Regions from separate parts of the Brevibacillus sp. genome, predicted to be linked through region 3. Evidence: riboswitches for the same ligand, from Rfam matches in the RefSeq annotation. Region 3 holds a riboswitch; each other region holds the start of a gene.
The links. Region 3 has a riboswitch for S-adenosylmethionine ahead of DEP07_RS04850 (methionine ABC transporter ATP-binding protein). Riboswitches for the same ligand answer to the same signal wherever they lie in the genome.
Positions count from the first base shown of each region.

Region 1: linked by a shared signal. The riboswitch ahead of DEP07_RS22730 (sugar ABC transporter substrate-binding protein) and the one ahead of DEP07_RS04850 (methionine ABC transporter ATP-binding protein) in region 3 are both predicted to bind S-adenosylmethionine.
Region 2: linked by a shared signal. The riboswitch ahead of DEP07_RS00700 (aminotransferase class I/II-fold pyridoxal phosphate-dependent enzyme) and the one ahead of DEP07_RS04850 (methionine ABC transporter ATP-binding protein) in region 3 are both predicted to bind S-adenosylmethionine.

Region 1 covers NZ_DOTK01000078.1:7,302-13,098, forward strand. Annotated here, with positions in the region: gene DEP07_RS22720 (ABC transporter permease) at 1-186, opposite strand, end outside; gene DEP07_RS22725 (sugar ABC transporter ATP-binding protein) at 188-1,678, opposite strand; gene DEP07_RS22730 (sugar ABC transporter substrate-binding protein) at 1,756-2,775, opposite strand; SAM riboswitch class I at 2,900-3,020, opposite strand; gene DEP07_RS22735 (ATP-binding protein) at 3,220-4,476, shown strand; gene DEP07_RS22740 (hypothetical protein) at 4,499-4,753, opposite strand; gene DEP07_RS22745 (hypothetical protein) at 5,150-5,671, opposite strand; gene DEP07_RS22750 (amidase domain-containing protein) at 5,703-5,797, opposite strand, start outside.
Region 2 covers NZ_DOTK01000005.1:1,013-6,809, reverse strand. Annotated here, with positions in the region: gene DEP07_RS00715 (hypothetical protein) at 1-743, shown strand, start outside; gene DEP07_RS00710 (DUF5665 domain-containing protein) at 750-1,058, opposite strand; gene DEP07_RS00705 (pyridoxamine 5'-phosphate oxidase family protein) at 1,233-1,688, shown strand; SAM riboswitch class I at 1,777-1,902, shown strand; gene DEP07_RS00700 (aminotransferase class I/II-fold pyridoxal phosphate-dependent enzyme) at 1,998-3,161, shown strand; gene DEP07_RS00695 (trans-sulfuration enzyme family protein) at 3,158-4,348, shown strand; gene DEP07_RS00690 (YhcN/YlaJ family sporulation lipoprotein) at 4,376-4,987, opposite strand; gene DEP07_RS00685 (PhoH family protein) at 5,185-5,797, shown strand, end outside.
Region 3 covers NZ_DOTK01000022.1:21,380-27,176, reverse strand. Annotated here, with positions in the region: gene DEP07_RS04865 (peptide ABC transporter substrate-binding protein) at 1-1,260, opposite strand, end outside; gene DEP07_RS04860 (MetQ/NlpA family ABC transporter substrate-binding protein) at 1,452-2,294, opposite strand; gene DEP07_RS04855 (methionine ABC transporter permease) at 2,351-3,016, opposite strand; gene DEP07_RS04850 (methionine ABC transporter ATP-binding protein) at 3,017-4,030, opposite strand; SAM riboswitch class I at 4,141-4,260, opposite strand; gene DEP07_RS04845 (Ger(x)C family spore germination C-terminal domain-containing protein) at 4,366-4,665, opposite strand; gene DEP07_RS04840 (LCP family protein) at 4,949-5,797, opposite strand, start outside.

The DNA of each region.
Region 1 (5,797 bases), on a different contig from region 3:
CAGTGAAAACGTAACGCCGATCGCGACGAACGTTACGATCGAGATGGAACGCAAAATGTCTGTGATGTTGTCGTACGTGAAGAAATACGGATTGGTCAGACTGAACAACAGCATGACGATCACAATTACTGCGACTGTACCGTATTTGTAAATAAAATCAAACAAGCTGAATTTTTTACCTTCCACCTTACTCACCCCCGCTGGCATAATACATCATCGTCTCCTGTGTCGCGTCCGCGCGGCTCAGCTCCTTGACGATTTTCCCTTCAAACATGACCAAAATCCGGTCGGCAATGCCCAATACTTCGGCAAACTCGCAAGAAAAGTAGAGAACGCCCTTGCCCTGCTCCGCCAGCTTTCCAATCAGGCGGTAAATATCGCTTTTCGCCCCGATGTCGACGCCTTTGGTCGGCTCGTCGAACATGAACACTTGCGCATCCGTATCCAGCCATTTGCCAATCGCGACTTTTTGCTGGTTTCCTCCGCTGAGGTAGCCAACCAGCTGTGTGATGTCTGCCGTCTTTACGCCCAGACGGCTCACCAGCTCCCTCGCCTGCTTCGCTTCTGCCCCTCTGCGGACAAATCCGAGCCGCGACCACTTCTCCAAAGCGGAGACAGACAAGTTGTTCTGGACAGATTCCTCGACAAAAATGCCTTCTTTGCGCCGTTCTTCCGGTACGAGGACGATTCCCGCATCAACAGCGTCCTTCGGCGACCGCAGCCGCACCTCTTTGCCGCTCAGCCTGACTTGTCCCGCCTCGGCGGTATCCGCTCCGAACAAAAGTCTCGCCAGTTCCGTCTTCCCGGCTCCAACCAGCCCGACAATCCCGACAATCTCGCCTTCGCGAACGCTCAAATCGGCGCGGCGAACCTTGCCGCCAGCCACTCCCGCAGCTTCCAGAAGCACCCCGCCTACAGGCACTTCGACTTTCGGGAACTCTTCCTCGAAGCTTTTGCCCAGCATGTTGCCGATGACCTCATCCATCGTCGTGTGGGACGTCTCGCTCGTCACGATCAGTTGACCGTCCCGCATGATCGTGATTCGGTCGCATATCTCAAAAATTTCCGGCAGGCGATGGGAAATGTAGATGATCCCGACACCCGCTTTTTTCAACTGGTCAATGATGAGAAACAGCCGCTCGCTCTCCTTCGTGCTCAACGGAGCTGTCGGTTCGTCAAAAATGACGTACTTCGCTTTTTGCACGGTCGCGCGGGCAATCAGGATCAGTTGCTTTTCGGACAGCGTACATTCCTCGACGAGCATGCGCACAGGGATGGAAAAGCCGAAGCTCTGCAAAATGCTTTCCGCTTCCTTGTGCAAGCTCGGCCAGTTCATGAATCCTTTGCGGCCTGCCGAGACAATCTGATCGAGCAAAATGTTTTCCGTCACGCTCAAGTACGGGATCAGCGCCGTATCCACTTCCTGGTACACGCACTGGATGCCTAAAGCTTTCGCATCCTGGGGCGATTGGATCGACACCTCTTTGCCGTCAATCGTGATGCTCCCCCCGTCAGACTGATACGCGCCCGTCAAAATTTTCATCAAGGTACTTTTCCCCGCTCCATTCGCCCCTAAAAGCGCATGAACCTCGCCAGCCTTGACCTCAAAATCGACCGAACGCAGCGCAGGAACGCCGGAGAACTGCTTCACAATCCCTTTCATCTGCAAGCTGGACACTTTTCGCACCCCCTTAAATAAGCAAGATTCCCGTTGACTGATCAACGGGAATAGCCAAATCAACCAGCTTTATATGCTTACTTGCCCCACTCTTTCACGTACTGGGACAAGTCGCCCATTGTCACTTTTTTGTCCTTAGGCAAATCTTCTTGTTTCACCAACACCGGATTCAGCTTCACGCTGTCTGGCACTTGCTCGCCTTTGATTTTTTGGAAAATAGCCGCTGCGTGAGTGCGTCCGATGTTCGATGGATCTACGGCTGCAGTCGCTGCCCATGGCGAATTTGCTTCCTGGATCAGTTGCAGGTCTTCATCACTCAGGTCGATGCCGTATACTTTGATTTCTGTGCGGCCTGCTTGCAAGATCGCACGGGTTGCCCCTTTGGCAAATTCATCCCAAGATGCCCATACAGCCGTGATGTCGCCTTTGTTCGGATATTTTTTCAGGATGGCTTCCATCTGTGCTTGGGTATCCAGCGCTGTGTTGTTTGTCGCGGAACCGAAAGCGGCGACTTCCTTGATATCCGGATATTTTTTCAGGAACGCTTCATAAGTCACCTGACGTTTTTCCATCGGAGCAAAGCCTGCCACCCAAATTTTCACGATGTTGCCTTTGCCGCCGGAATCTGCCGCCAGCTTTTCCAGGCTCAGCTCTGCCAGCTTGTTGTCGTCTTGCTCGACAATCGGCACGCCAGGCAGCTTGATGTCTGTGTCGAACAGAACGACCGGGATTTTTTTGTCGACAGCTTTTTGCGTACCTTGTTGCAACGCTTCCGCTGTACCGTGGTCAATCAGGATGCCGTCAAAGTTTTGGTTGACCGCAGCGTCAAGATTCGACGCCATTTTCGACAAATCCGTATCTGCGTTGAATACTGTCAGCTCTCCGCCGTTTTTCTCGACTTCCTGCTTCACACCGTTAATGTATTGAGCCGAAAACGTTCCTACATTTTGGCGCATGATCAGGGCAATCCGCTTCGCTTTTTCGCCGGAAGCGCCGTTTGCCGCCGTGTTTTTCGTATCGGCTCCGCCGCCGCACGCGGTCAAGGCCACCGATACTGCCAGTACGAGTGATGTGATAAGGCCCAGTTTCTTTTTCATCGAAAAATCCCCCTTTTTCTTTGTTCCTTGTTGTGCTGCAAGCTGAGGAGGCGACGACCTTCCCTTTCCAAAAGGAAAAGCCTCTTTCAACAGATGAAAGAGGCTTGATCGACAAGATTCGCGCCTCTTATCTGTCAGGTATCGCTACCTGTTGGAGTTAGCACCTTGGCTCGCAAGACATTGATCTTGCCAGCTAGGTTGCCGGGCGTCATAGGGCCATTCCCTCAGCCTTCTCTGGATAAGAGTAGTTATTATTTTCGAAACCTTTGTATTAGTATATAGAGACTATAATCCGTGTTTTACCCATCTGTCAACTAGGTTTTTAAAACTTTTCTCCTTTAAATTTATTCCGTCGGCGCGTCCAAATTTTGGAGGAATCGTGTAGGCTCTTGTCGAAATATCGTAGATTGAAGCAGCCATGCAAATTTGCGATGGGGATGTCCGATGATTCTACTAAAAGAAGTAATTTTGCAGATGTTTTTTGCTCTGACGCCATTTGTCCTGTTCAATATTTATTACCGCGACCGAATGCGCAATTACAGCCGCGCTTTCATTCTTGTGACCAGCTCGATTTGCATGTTTCTGGCCATGACCTTCGCGACCAGCGTCTCGGAAGGCGTGATTTTCGATATCAGGCACATCATCGTATTTTTTGCCCTAGTCTATGGGGGAGTGCGGATCGCGCTGGTCTTGCTGATCGAGTCCGCGCTATACCGCTATTATTTGGGTGGTGAAGGCATCTGGCTCGCGCTGCTTGCCCTGGTTGTCACCTTTGCCATCTCCCTCCTGATGTATCGGCGTTACAAAGCCAGTTATCGGAAAACACTGTATATTTTTTTGACGGGCGCGCTCTTTTCCCTGGTAGCTTTGGGGTTGACCTATCTATACTTTCCCACCTATGTATCCCATCATCCTGCCTACTACTTGTTCGTGATCCCCGTTCAAAACTTTGTCGGAATTTGGCTCTTGTTGTCGCTATTTAGCAAGTGCGTATCCGACAAAGAACTGTTTATTCGACACGCCCAAAATGAAAAAATCGAAACGATGAGCCATGTCGCCGCATCGCTTGCTCACGAGGTGAGAAATCCGCTCACAGCGGTCAAAGGATTTTTGCGCCTGATTCAGGAAAATCCCGAGAATATTACGAAAACCGATCAGTACATCCGCATCAGCATGGACGAAATCCAGCGGACGGAAGCGATCCTGACCGAGTATCTCGCTTTGTCCAAGCCGCTCAAGGAGCGCACCGAGCTAATCAACGTATGCGACCAGCTTTACGTCGTGCGGGAAGTCATGCTGCCTTTTGCCAATATGCACAATGTCGAGCTGGAGCTGCAAGCTTATGAAAAGCCTGTCACGATCCTGGCCAATCCCGACGAGTTCAAACAAGTCTTGGTCAACTTCATCAAAAATGCGATCGAAGCTTGTGAGGAGACGGTCAACGGCAAAGTGTCCCTCTCGCTGTTCATTGAGAAAAGCAACGCCATGCTGATCATCAAAGACAACGGCATCGGGATGGACGAAGGCCAGATCAAACGCCTCGGGTCCATTTATTTCTCGACGAAAACAAGCGGAACCGGTCTCGGGCTTACGTACTCCTATCACGTCATCCACGCGTTCGGCGGGTCGGTAAGCGTGTCCAGCAAGCCAAAAGTCGGCACCAAATTCACGATCACGTTTCCGTATCACGCGCAACCCTAGCCGTCAGTCGAGTGATCTGGGCTTAAACGAGCGACCTGGTCATGAATACTTGCTCGGCCATCACGTCAAAACCTGCCCTTTGCAAAATACGGATGGCCATTTCGTTGGAAACTGGCAAATTGACCGTGAGGCGATACAGCTCCTTGTCCCATGGCGAAAACACATGGGCAAGAGCACTTCTGACAATCGCCTCCCGGTCGGCCCGTTCCGGCCTTGCCTCACACTGAAACAGCAAAGCTGTCGTTTGTTTTCCGTTTTCAAAAATCCGTCTGTACAAGGCATAGCCGATTACTTGTTTGTTCTCATCGCGGACGAGTACCGCTTGCGGTCAACAAAACGATCATGACCGTTTTGTTCCGGAAAAATCGACTGGTCACAGATAGCAAAGCCCGTTTTCTCGTACAAAGCGATCGCCCTGTCTTTCTCCCGGATGGCGACCAGTGACGCGCCCCCCGACTACATTTTTTCTCCGCCAAATAGTCAGACGAAAAAGGGAAATATTACATAAAAAAGGCCGCCTGACCAAACCGTTCTGTCAAGCGATCAACAGGGGAGAATTCGCTAACATCGAAAAATCAGAAACATGATTTACCAAGGTGTTTGAAATTTAAAAGGGTATCTCTAAAGCCGAAAAATTGACTTTGAGACACCCCCTTTGATTCGTAATACCCCTTTATTCTCTTGTGTCCTTAGTTGTGTCACTTAATTCCATTTTTTCTTGCTCGAATTCGTCAAGTAATTCTTGTGCAGACTTACCAGTTGTCAATTTCGCATTTCCCGAAAGCTCATTTTCCATTCGTTCAATGAGTTGTTTTCTTTTCTCGATCGCTTCCAAAACCTTGATAACTTTTGGATCATTGAAATCCACCTCTTCAACATTTTCGCCCTTATAAGAGTTTTCATGAATGAGCGTCATTTGTTTGAAGGCGCTCAGTTTCCTTTTTAAAACTTCTTCAGGATCTTCGGGATGTAGCTCTTTTTTCAGTTTACCAACTTCCCACGATAAATCTTTTACCTTTTTTTCCTGTTTGTCAGTATACTTCTTATCCAAGATTTCTTCTTGTTCTTTGAATTCCTTCTCCATTTGGGCTAGACGTTGTTGTTTATCGGCATATGCGTCAACCCCGATGATGCCTAAACTCAGGGAAGCTGCAGCAGACAAAGTTACTACTAGCAACTTATTCAGCTTACGCATAAAATCATCTCCAATTGACAAAAATCTGTCCTTATTTTTTTATCTCTATGGTAATTACATACGCACCACCATAATCAAGCCATTCGCTTAACCGCAAATCTGTTCCCCAATAATAATCTTCATCAT
Region 2 (5,797 bases), on a different contig from region 3:
GGCTGCTCCATATGTTCACGGTTTATGACGCGAAAAAAGCAGAGTGGCAAGTCAAAGGGATTGTCAAGCACGGGGCGGAGCGGGTTGTCGTCACGTATAACGGCGTGCGAAAAGAGGCCAGCCTGAAAAAGCTGCTCGATAACGTTGACAGCTTCAGTGTGACTTTCGAGAATCCGACGACGGATGCCAAGAGCAGCAAGGCTGTGATCGAAGTGTATGAGGCCGGGAAAAAGGTGGACGAGGACTCGATTGCGATTGAGCCGAAAAAGACACCGGACAACAATCCGGCAGTAGACTACAGCATTGCGGGCACAGCTGTGCACGACATAAAGAAAAAGCAGATCGAACTGAAAGGTACCGTCAAGGGCTGGGACAAAAAGCAAAAGGCGAAGCTTTTCGCGATTAAACCAGACGGCAAGAAAAAAGAGATCAAGCCCAATGACAAGGGCGAGTACACGCTGGAATTGACGTACAAAGATCGCTCGTACACGGCCAAAGCGATTCAGCTTGAACTGTATGTAAAAGACAAGCTGGTCAAGCAAGCAGACATCGTCCTGAGCACGAAGGTCATCGTCGCGCCGCCTAAGCATGATGAGGATGAGAAGAAGCACAAGCATCCGAATGGCAAAGCGTACGGCTTCTGGAAGAAACACGATGGCAAATGGGACGATGACGATCGGGACGACGATGACCGCGATCGTGACGAAGATGACGACGATCGTGACAAAAAGAAAGACAAGTAGCTGCTGTTACGGCTGTTTGTAAGTCTGGACGTAATCGACCAGTTCGCGGATGTAGTCGCCGAGGATCGGGATCGAGAGAAATTGTGTCAGTAGCGAACCGAGCAGTGCGAGAACGATAGCAGTCCCAATCGTCAAACCAAGACCCCGGGCAAGACCTGCGAGGAAATTGATCCAGAGCAGCTTGCGCGGGGCTGTGTAATTTTGGATGACATCAGCAAGCCGGATATCCTCCAAAAACATGGCGATCTTATCCATGCGCTCGTTCATTTTCCGCACTTCCTGAAGCTCGTGGAGGACTTGATCTATTTTGTGCATGAGCCGATCTGTAGGCGTAGGAGCCACTTGTTTCAACCTCCTTGTTCCTGGAAGCATTGTTTTCTACCAGTTTAGGGAAAAAGCCGACCAGAATCAAGGCGGGGAGGAAAGGTTTGCCTCCGGCTTGCGGGAGGGGTACAATAGACGTACAAAAGTATACGAGGAGGCATCCGAATGGCTGAAACCGTATCCCAAACCTTATCGGAAGAACTGTTCGCGCTCCTGCAAAAAGAGCGCTTTGTGACGTTGGCCACAGTCGATCACGAGACAGGTGCGCCATCCGTCAGTTCCTTGTCCTGGACTTTTGCTGTGAACAGCGGACTCATCCGTTTTGCTGTAGACAGCCGCTCCCGCATTCTCGCCAATATCGCCAAAGAACCGCAGGTCGTGCTGCATTTGATCGGGGCAGGCTCTTCTTTTGCGATCAACGGGCGCGCCGAGCTGAAGGCAGAACGGCTGGAAGGGGTTCCCCTGAAGCTTGCGATGGCGGAGATTGCGATTGACTCTGTCAGAGACGTGATGTTTTACGGTTCGCGCATATCCGTAGAGCCTCAGTACGAAAAGACATACGACAAAAATGCCGCAGCGAAGCTGGACAATCAGGTCATGGACGCCTTGAAAAAAGCGTAGGCGCGGTTGTCACACTCTTGTGGAAAATCTTGTTGACAAGAAACAGCGCTATCCTTTAGTATTAGGTCATTCAAATTGAATAGCAAACTTCTTATCCAGAGAGGCGGAGGGACTGGCCCGATGATGCCCGGCAACCAATCACCTGTATGTTCGTTCATACGGGGAGATAATGGTGCTAATTCCTGCAGAGTTTTTTAACTCTGAAAGATGAGAAGGTCTTGCTTACGGCGACGTAAACAAAGCCTTCTTTCAGAGGAAAGGGGGCTTTTTTCATGCCCCTCGACATCATTGGAGGGAGAGAATTACGGTATGAGACTGGAAACAAAATTGATTCAGGCAGGCGTAGGCAAAGATGAGAAAACGGGTGCGGTGAGCTTCCCCGTCTACTACGCTACCGCTTATCGCCATCCGGCGCTGGGACAGAGCACAGGTTTTGACTATACGCGGACGGCGAATCCTACCCGTTCTGTTTTGGAAGAGACAATCGCTGAGGCAGAGGGAGGCGATGCCGGCTTTGCCTGCGCGTCCGGGATGGCGGCAGTCCATACGGTAATGGGGTTGTTTTCCCAAGGCGATCACCTCATCGTATCGCTCGATTTGTACGGCGGGACGTATCGCTTGTTTGAACAAGTGCTTTCCCGTTACGGGCTTGCTTTTACTTACGTAGATTTGCGCGATCTGGAAGCGGTGAAAAAGGCGCTGCGCGCAGAGACGAAAGCGATTTTCGTCGAGACGCCGACCAATCCGCTCATGCAGATTACAAATATTCGTGAAATAACCAGCCTGGCCAAGCAACACGGGCTTTTGACGATTGTAGACAACACGTTCATGACTCCTTATTGTCAACGCCCGCTAGAGCTTGGGGCTGATGTGATTTTGCACAGCGCAACGAAGTATTTGGGCGGACACAACGATGTGCTGGCAGGGTTGATCGTTACAAAGGGCGAGGAGTTGTCGGAAAAAATCCGGTTTTTGCACAATTCGATCGGCGCGGTGCTGGGGCCGCAGGATAGCTGGCTTCTGGTGCGCGGCATGAAAACGTTGGCGCTGCGCATGGACAGACACCAGTCGAATGCGCTCGCGGTAGCGAAAAAGCTGAAAGAACATCCAGCCGTTGCCGAAGTGTTTTATCCCGGACTGGAAGAGCATCCCGGGCATGAGATTCAGGCGAGCCAGGCGAGCGGATACAGCGGCATGGTTTCGTTCCGGGTACGCTCCCAGGAGCAGGTGGGCTTGTTTCTGCAAAATTTGCGCGTCGTCTCCTTTGCGGAAAGTCTTGGCGGGGTAGAGTCGTTGTGTACGTACCCGGCGACACAGACTCACGCAGACATCCCCGAGGAAGTGCGGGCGTATGTCGGCGTGTGCGATCGATTGCTGAGGCTTTCGGTGGGGATTGAACATCCGGATGATTTGATCGCTGATTTGTTTCAAGCGCTGGATGCAAGTCTCGTCGTTGGGGGGGCTGTTCGATGAATTTCGCGACAAAAGTTTTGCATGGCTCCACAGGCATCGATCCGTTTACAGGTGCGTCGTCGGTTCCGATTTACCAGGCTTCCACTTTTCATCAGTTTGATATCGATCAGCCGGGCACATACGATTACGCCCGCTCGGGGAACCCGACGAGACATGCGCTGGAAGAAGCGATCGCCGCACTCGAAGGCGGAGCGCGCGGGTTCGCCTTTTCTTCCGGCATGGCGGCCATTTCCAGTGTGTTCATGCTCTTTTCGGCGGGCGATCATATCGTGGTCGCGGAAGATGTGTACGGCGGCACTTTCCGTTTTCTGACGAGAGTGCTGTCGAGAATGGGAATTTCCGTCACGTTTGTGGATGCGACACAGACGGAAGCGGTGCGCGCGGCGATCACTCCGGCTACTAGAGGGGTCTATCTGGAAACTCCGTCCAATCCGACGTTGAAAGTGACCGATATCGCTGCCGTTTCCGCCATTGCGAAAGAGCATGACCTGCTCGTCATCGTGGACAACACGTTCCTGACGCCGTACTATCAGCGGCCATTGGAGCTGGGGGCGGATATCGTCATCCACAGTGCAACCAAGTTTATCGGCGGCCACAGCGACGTTGTTGCAGGTCTGGCGGTAACCCGCGATGAAGCGCTCGGCGAACAGCTGTACCTCATCCAAAACGGCATGGGAGCCGTTCTCGGCGTTCAGGATTGCTGGCTGGTCATGAGAGGGCTGAAGACGCTCAAAGCGCGTCTGGATGTCAGCACGAAGTCTGCCGGAGTTTTGGCGGAATGGCTTTCTTGCCACCCCGAAGTGAGCCGCGTCTACTATACAGGCTTGGCTGAGCATCCGGGACATCTCGTTCAGCAAAAACAGGCGAGCGGCCACGGCGCCGTATTGTCTTTTGACGTCGGGAGCCGCGAGCGGGCAAAAGCGTTGTTTGACCGCGTAAAGCTGCCGATTGTAGCGGTCAGTCTTGGCGCGGTGGAGACGATTCTCTCGTATCCGGTCATGATGTCGCATGCGGCTATGCCAGCAGAGGAGCGGCAAGCTCGCGGCATTACAGACGGTTTGATCCGGTTGTCCGCAGGTCTGGAAGACGCGGACGATTTGCTGGCAGACTTGAAACAGGCTTTGGAAGCACTGCCGCCTTTGCCATCCGCGATTCCAAGCAAAAAAGAGGCATACTCCCGGGTGTAACGACCCGGGGGCTATGCCTCTTTTTTCTTATGGAGTGCCAGTGCGATTTACGTTGATTTTTCCTTGCGGGGTACGCCCATCGTTGTTGATCTGTTGTTGCTGATTTTCCTGCGCCGGTGTTTCTTCGCGCCTTCTGACATCTCGCGGCAGTTGCGGAATGATCCGTCCGACGATGTCGGCCAATTCCTCTGCGAAGCCGGAGATCGGGTGGCCTCTGCGAATGTCTGCCGCCATTTCTTTCAGCCGCTGAACGATGTCCGGGTCGGCTGTTACGACGGCATTGGCCCCCTGCGGGTCTTCTTTCAGCGCTTCTGCCACAGTGTACTTGATGACGCCGACTTCCGGCCGATCCAATTGGGCGTCTACATCGATCCCGACGACGGCGTATTTGCCAATCACGACGGCTGTGGCGCCATTGACTTTTTTCACGCGAGTAGCCAACTGGACGAGACGGTCGGCGGTCGCCTGCGAAGATTGGTTGTAAGCTGGTTCCGGTGCCGTTTGCTGAACGCGCTGGGTATGGGGCGCTTGCTGTTGGTTGGGTTGTGGCGCAGCCTGGTTCGCTTTGTTGCCCGCCATGCACCCTGACAAAACAAGGCTCGCACCCAGGCAACCAATGATGATCCGTTTCACACGCATACTCCCTTTCCCCGTAGTGCCTCCGATCAGGAGGGCAGGTTACCTGTATTTTGTTCCCCTCCGCCCCATTTCATTCTGCCAAGGGTCGTCTATCTCTGTTCGACCGAACATAGACTGTAGTACATCACGTCGCCACAATTGAGCATCCCTCCAAAAATTGCATACCGTATATAAGAAGGGTAATAGGAGGCGAGATTTTGAAGAAAATCTACGTACTGGACACCAACGTACTCCTGCAAGATCCACGGGCGATGTTCTCTTTCGCTGACAACGAAATTGTCATACCCGCAGTGGTGTTGGAAGAAATCGATTCCAAAAAGCGGTACATGGATGAAATTGGCCGCAACGCACGGTACGTATCGCGGCTCTTTGACAGTTTTCGTGAGCTGGGTCATTTGCACAAAGGCATTACCCTGGAGACAGGCGGGCTCTTTCGGGTGGAGCTGAACCATTCTTCGCTCCATCAGTTGCAAAAGCAATTTACGGAAATGACGAACGACAACCGCATTTTGGCGGTCGCACTCAATTTGCAGGAGGAGGAGAACCAATCCCCACAGCCCAGACCCGTCATTTTGGTGAGCAAGGATGCGCTCATGCGTGTGAAGGCAGATGCCTTGAACATTTCAGCGGAAGATTTTCTTTCGGATCGCGTCGTAGGTGAATTTTCCAGCATTTACACCGGCTATCAAAAGATGATGGTAGCCTCGGAGATCATCAAGTCTTACTACGCGACGCGCAAGCTTCATCTGGCTACCTGTTTCCCTCGCTATCGCTTTTATCCGCACCAGTTTCTCGTATTGAAGGACGAGT
Region 3 (5,797 bases):
AAGATTGCGTTTCCACTGATCCTGCATAGCTTCCGCGATTTTTTTGTGTCTGTCTGTAGGGTTGTAGGACATCGTAATCGTAGGCAAGGTGGTCACACCCAGCTCTTGCATGCCTTCCGCCAACAGCTTTTTCGCTGTCTCGACATCGTTGTCGCGGAAGTAGCCCTCCGGTTTGATAATCATAGATTGAGGCAGCATTCCCATGGTCGGCACTTGTCCAACCTGCGTGATGTTGTCCACGATGCTTTGGCGGTCGACCGCATAGGCCAGCGCTTTGCGGATTTTCGCATTTTTCAGCGGCCCTTTGGTCGTATTGATTTTGTACCAGTACATCGTCGCTTTCGGATGAACGACCAGCTTGCCGGCTTCCTTCAAAGACGGGATCGCATCAGTCGGCAAACCGCCAAGCGGTTGACCAGCCCAGTCCAGCTCGTTGTTGTCAAACATGGACAGCGCTGTATTGTCATCCTCGATCATGGCAAATTCGATTCGGTCGAGTTTGACAGCATCTTTATCCCAGTAGTTTTCGTTCTTTTCCAATACAATCTTGCTCTTGTGCTCCCAGCCCGTCATTTTGAACGGACCGTTGCTAACGTGTGTTGCTGCTTCATTCGCCCAGTTCGGATTGGCTTCTGCCACTTTTTTGTCTACAGGATAATAGGTGTAAAAGGCCGTCAATTCCAGGAAAAATGGTGTCGGGTTTTCTAGCGTGACTTCAAGCGTTTTGTCATCAAGAGCTTTTACCCCCAGCTCGGTTGCTTGCGCCTTGCCCGTATGCACCTTTTCCGCATTTTTGATGTAGTATAGCTGGTACGCATATTCGGCACCCAGCTTCGGATTGAGCACACGCTTCCAGGCATACTCGAAGTCGTGCGCTGTCACCGGATCGCCGTTACTCCACTTCGAGTCGCGAATCGTAAACGTGTACACGCGCTTGTCGTCGGATATTTTCACGTCCGACGCAACCGAGTTCATCGGCTTGGCGTCTTTGTCTAATCTGGTCAAGCCGTCAAAAGTAGCACGGACGACCGCCCCTGACGTAGCATCCTTGGCAAGCCCAGGGTCCGCCGTCGAAGGCTCGCTTGTCAGGTTGGCCCTGAACACTTGCGGCTTGCCAGCGCTCGCCGTCTGCTTGGCTTCTCCTGCTTTTTGCTCGGCAGGTGCAGAAGGCGGAGCGGCGGCCTGGTTCCCGGAACATCCTGCCAAAATACTTCCAGCCACAAGCGACACGCCGAAAAGTAGTTTGAATGTTTTGTTCATCTGAATTTTCCCCCTTATCAAATTTTTTCTATCGCCACCACAATATACTCGACAAAAATCGTCTTGAGAATGGGGTTCGGTGAGATTTAATTAAATTTTACGAATATTTATACTTTTATAAATGAAAATAAACCCAACCAGCCACACGGGCCAAATTGGGTTTATTTGTTGATTCATCAATTAGCTGTTCCTTAGAATGCAGGAACGATGGAACCTTTGTATTCATCTTCAATGAACTTTTTCACTTCTGGGCTGTTCAGTTCTTTCGCCAGCTTTTGGATCGCTTCGGAATCTTTGTTGTCAGGACGAGCTACCAGGAAGTTCGCATATGGAGACTCTTTGTCTTCAAGGAAGAGAGCGTCTTTTGTCGGCACCAGTTTTGCTTCGAGTGCGTAGTTGGTGTTGATCAGCGCCAGGTCAACTTCCTCCAGGACGCGTGGCAGCATAGCAGCTTCTACTTCTTTGAACTTCAGGTTTTTCTTGTTTTCTACAACGTCTTTTACCGTTCCGCTGATGCCAGCGCCTTCTTTGAGCTTGATCACGCCGTTTTTCTCCAACAGTGCGAGCGCGCGTCCGCTATTGGTCGGGTCGTTTGGCAAAGCAATGGTTGCGCCTTCTGCCAGCTCGTCAACGGATTTTACTTTTTTGCTGTAAGCACCGAAAGGCTCGATGTGCACGGCGATTACTGGCTGCAAGTCCATGTTTTGACCTTTATTGAACTCTTCCAGGTAAGGCTTGTGCTGGAAGAAGTTTGCGTCCAGTTGCTTTTCATTCAGCTGTACGTTTGGTTGTACGTAATCGGTAAACTCTTTCACTTCCAGGTTAACACCTTGTTCTTTCAGCTTTGGAGCGATGAACTTCAAAATGGCTGCGTGTGGAACCGGAGAAGCGCCTACTTTCAACGTTACTTCTTGCTGTTGTCCGCCTTGTGCGCCGCCTTCAGTTGGAGTTGGAGCTGTTTCCGTTTTGCTTCCGCACGCTGCCAAGGAAAATGCCAATACGGTAGAAAGTACAGATACGACTAATTTTTTCATAAATGATTTCCCCCTATTTTTTGGTCTGTGTTCTGCAAAGCTTATATGGAAAGACCTTACTTGCGGCTGAATCGCATAACCAGGCGATCCCCCAGCGACTGCAAGATCTGGACCAACACGAGCAAAATAATCACTGTAACAATCATGACATCTGTCTGGAAGCGTTGGTAGCCGTAGCGGATTGCCAAATCTCCCAGCCCGCCGCCGCCGATTACGCCGGACATCGCGGTGTAAGAGACAAGGGCAACTGTCGTGATCGTAATCCCGGCCACCAGACCTGGACGCGATTCAGGAAGCAGCACGTTCCAGATGATTTGCCAGTTGGAGGCTCCCATCGACTGAGCGGCTTCGATGACTCCTCGATCCACCTCTCTCAGCGAGGTTTCCACCAGCCGCGCAAAAAACGGGGCTGCACCGATGACGAGCGGCGGAATCGCTCCGAGTACCCCGAGTGAAGTACCCACAATTACTTTTGTCACAGGAATCAGCAAGATCATCAAAATGATAAACGGTACAGAACGCAGTATATTGACAACGAATGAGGCAATCGCATAAAACACCTGGTTTTGCAAAAGCTGTCCGCGAGAAGTCAGGAACAAAATAATCCCCAGCGGCAAACCAATCAGGATGGTAAACAGTGTCGAGAAGCCAAGCATCGTCAGCGTATCTATTGTTCCCTCGGCGATCTCCGACCAATCCACATTTTCCAAAGTCCAGTCCATCTATATCACCTCTACTTCCAAGCCACGCTGACGCAACGTCTCGATGGTTTTTTCGTTTTGACGGACATCGCCTTCCAGCTCGACGACCAGTTGGCCGTACGGCGTATCCTTCATGCGGGAAATCGTTCCTTGCAAGATGCTGAACACCGTGCCTGTTTCTTGCATCGTCTGGAACAAGATCGGCTGGTACGTCATTTCCCCCAGGAATGTGACGCGGGCAATCGTGCGGTTTCCTGCCGCCTTTTCGTGCGCGACTGCTTCCCGCAGCTCGCTGGAATCGGCCACCTGCTCGACAAATTCCTGTGTCGTCGGATGCTGCGGCTTGAGAAACACGTCCAGAACCTCACCCGACTCGACAATTTTTCCGCCATCGATGACGCCTACGCGGTCGCAGATGGAACGGATCACGTGCATTTCGTGCGTGATCAGCACGATGGTCAATCCCAGTTTGCGGTTGATATCGAGCAAGAGCGCGAGAATCGAGTTCGTCGTCTGCGGATCGAGGGCGGAAGTCGCTTCGTCACACAGCAACACTTTCGGATCATTGGCCAGCGCTCGGGCGATGCCTACGCGCTGCTTCTGACCGCCGGACAATTGCGACGGGTACTTGTCCCGATGCGCTTCCAGCCCGACCAGTTTGAGCAGCTCGTCCACTTTTTTCTGGATTTCAGCCTTCGAGCGATTGGCGAGCTTGAGCGGGAAAGCGACATTCTCGCCTACGGTCGCGGAAGACAACAGGTTAAAGTGTTGGAAAATCATCCCGATCTGGCGGCGCTTTTCCTGAAGCTTGCTGTCATCGAGCTTGGTCAAATCCACTCCGTCGACAACGACTTGTCCTGACGTAGGGCGCTCCAACAGGTTGATGCAACGAATCAGGGTACTTTTCCCCGCACCGGAATGCCCGATGATCCCGTAAATTTCCCCTTTATCTATGGAAAGGTCAATCCCGAGCAATGCCGGAATCGTCTTGCCTTGTACTTGATAGCTTTTATGCAGTTGTTGCAATTGAATCAACGCATCCACCTCCCAGCAAAATCTGTCTACATGCCTTGTGAAAAACAGAAAGCCCCTTTTTTCATAAACGAAAAAGGGGCTGCAACGCATGTATACGTTCGCATCCACCCTTCTCATCTATCAAGATCCAACCAATCTTGTAGGAATTGGCACCGCGACGCTCATTTTCGAAAAAATGAACCGGTTGCCGGGCTTCATCGGGCCTGTCCCTCCGCCTCTCTTGATAAGAAAGATTTCCACGTATATTATGTTCGTTTTTCATATTTTCATGATACAAACCGGATTATATCCTTTTTGAAAATATCCCGTCAATAGCAATCCCAGGAAAAACTTTTTTAATCCATCACTCCGTTGCGGATAATGGTTGCCTGAACATGAAAACGAAAAGACGCCTGCCGGAAAATTTTTCTCCAGTCGCGGTTCGTCATCTCTTTCAATCCCCTCTGCTGGGCACGGTAGACGATGCCAAATCCCGCCGGATCGACGTCCAGTTGCTGCAATTTTTTGACGACTTTTTGCAGTTCTTTCTCGATTTCCTTTTCCAATGCGCCCTCCATCGTTTTCATCATTTTGCTGTAACGGGAGGAGATGCTGCCAATGCCTTTTTTCGCAAAGTGCTCATTGTACAATGCCACCCGTATTTGCCCGCCTAAAAGTTTTTTGTCTGATTGCAAATTCGCCTTGTCCCGCATGCCCTTGCTCGTTTCCCCAGTCCCAAGTGCCTTTCGACATGATCGATATTCAGTCTATCCTGATCGATTTCCCTCAGCTTCGGAATAAGCTCGCTGTACACGACTTTGGCATCCGCCATGCGAACACCATCTATGCAGGAACTCCTGGTCCATCTCATTCACCCCAATGTGCCTGTACTGTAGAAAATCATGGATAGTGTGCCCAAATATGCAAAAAAACAGCACGCTACATTCGCGTGCTGTCTTTGCTGTCTGTACTGTCGTCTGTTTTGTTGTCCTCTTGTTGCATCGTTTCAGTCGGCGGCTCAAGCTTTTCCTGAATGAACGACTGAATCTGGTCTACGTCGGGAATGAGCACGGCTCCTGCCTTGTGCGATTCCCGGAACATTCCCATCGGCGGCAGCTGATAGTTGCCCGGTTGCATCGTATCGAGCTTCAAGCCGAGCGCGGACAGCTTCAGCATGTCCATGGAGCTGATGTTCGTCTGGATGTACGGCGCCACTTGTTTGAGGATGGACGGCAACTGGATCAGGGATGTGCCGCTCTTCATCTGGCTCGCTACAGCGGCGAGCAATTTGCGCTGACGCTCGGTGCGCGTATAGTCGGATGTGGCGTCATGGCGGAAACGGACGTACTGCAACGCCTTGTTGCCATCCAACTGCTGCACACCTTTTTTCAGATTGATATCGTAGACGCCTTTATCTGTCGGGTCATGGTAATACATGTTTTTCTCTACGTCGATCTCGACGCCGCCCACCGCGTCGATCAGCGCCTTGAAGCCTTCGAAATCGGTAATGACGTAGCGATCCACAGGAAGTCCGGTAAACTGGCTGACCGTCTTCATCGCCAGCTCAGGCCCGCCGTCTACAATCGCCGAGTTGATACGCGAGCTGCCATTTCCGGGAATGTCCACATACGTATCCCGCAAAATGGAGAACAGATCGTAACGCTTGGATGCCGGGTCGATACTGACCAGCATCATGGAGTCGGAACGGGGAAGCCCGTTATTTTTCATTCCCCTGCGATCCACACCCATCAGCAAGATGTTCACACGCTCTTGACCATCCCACTCGGG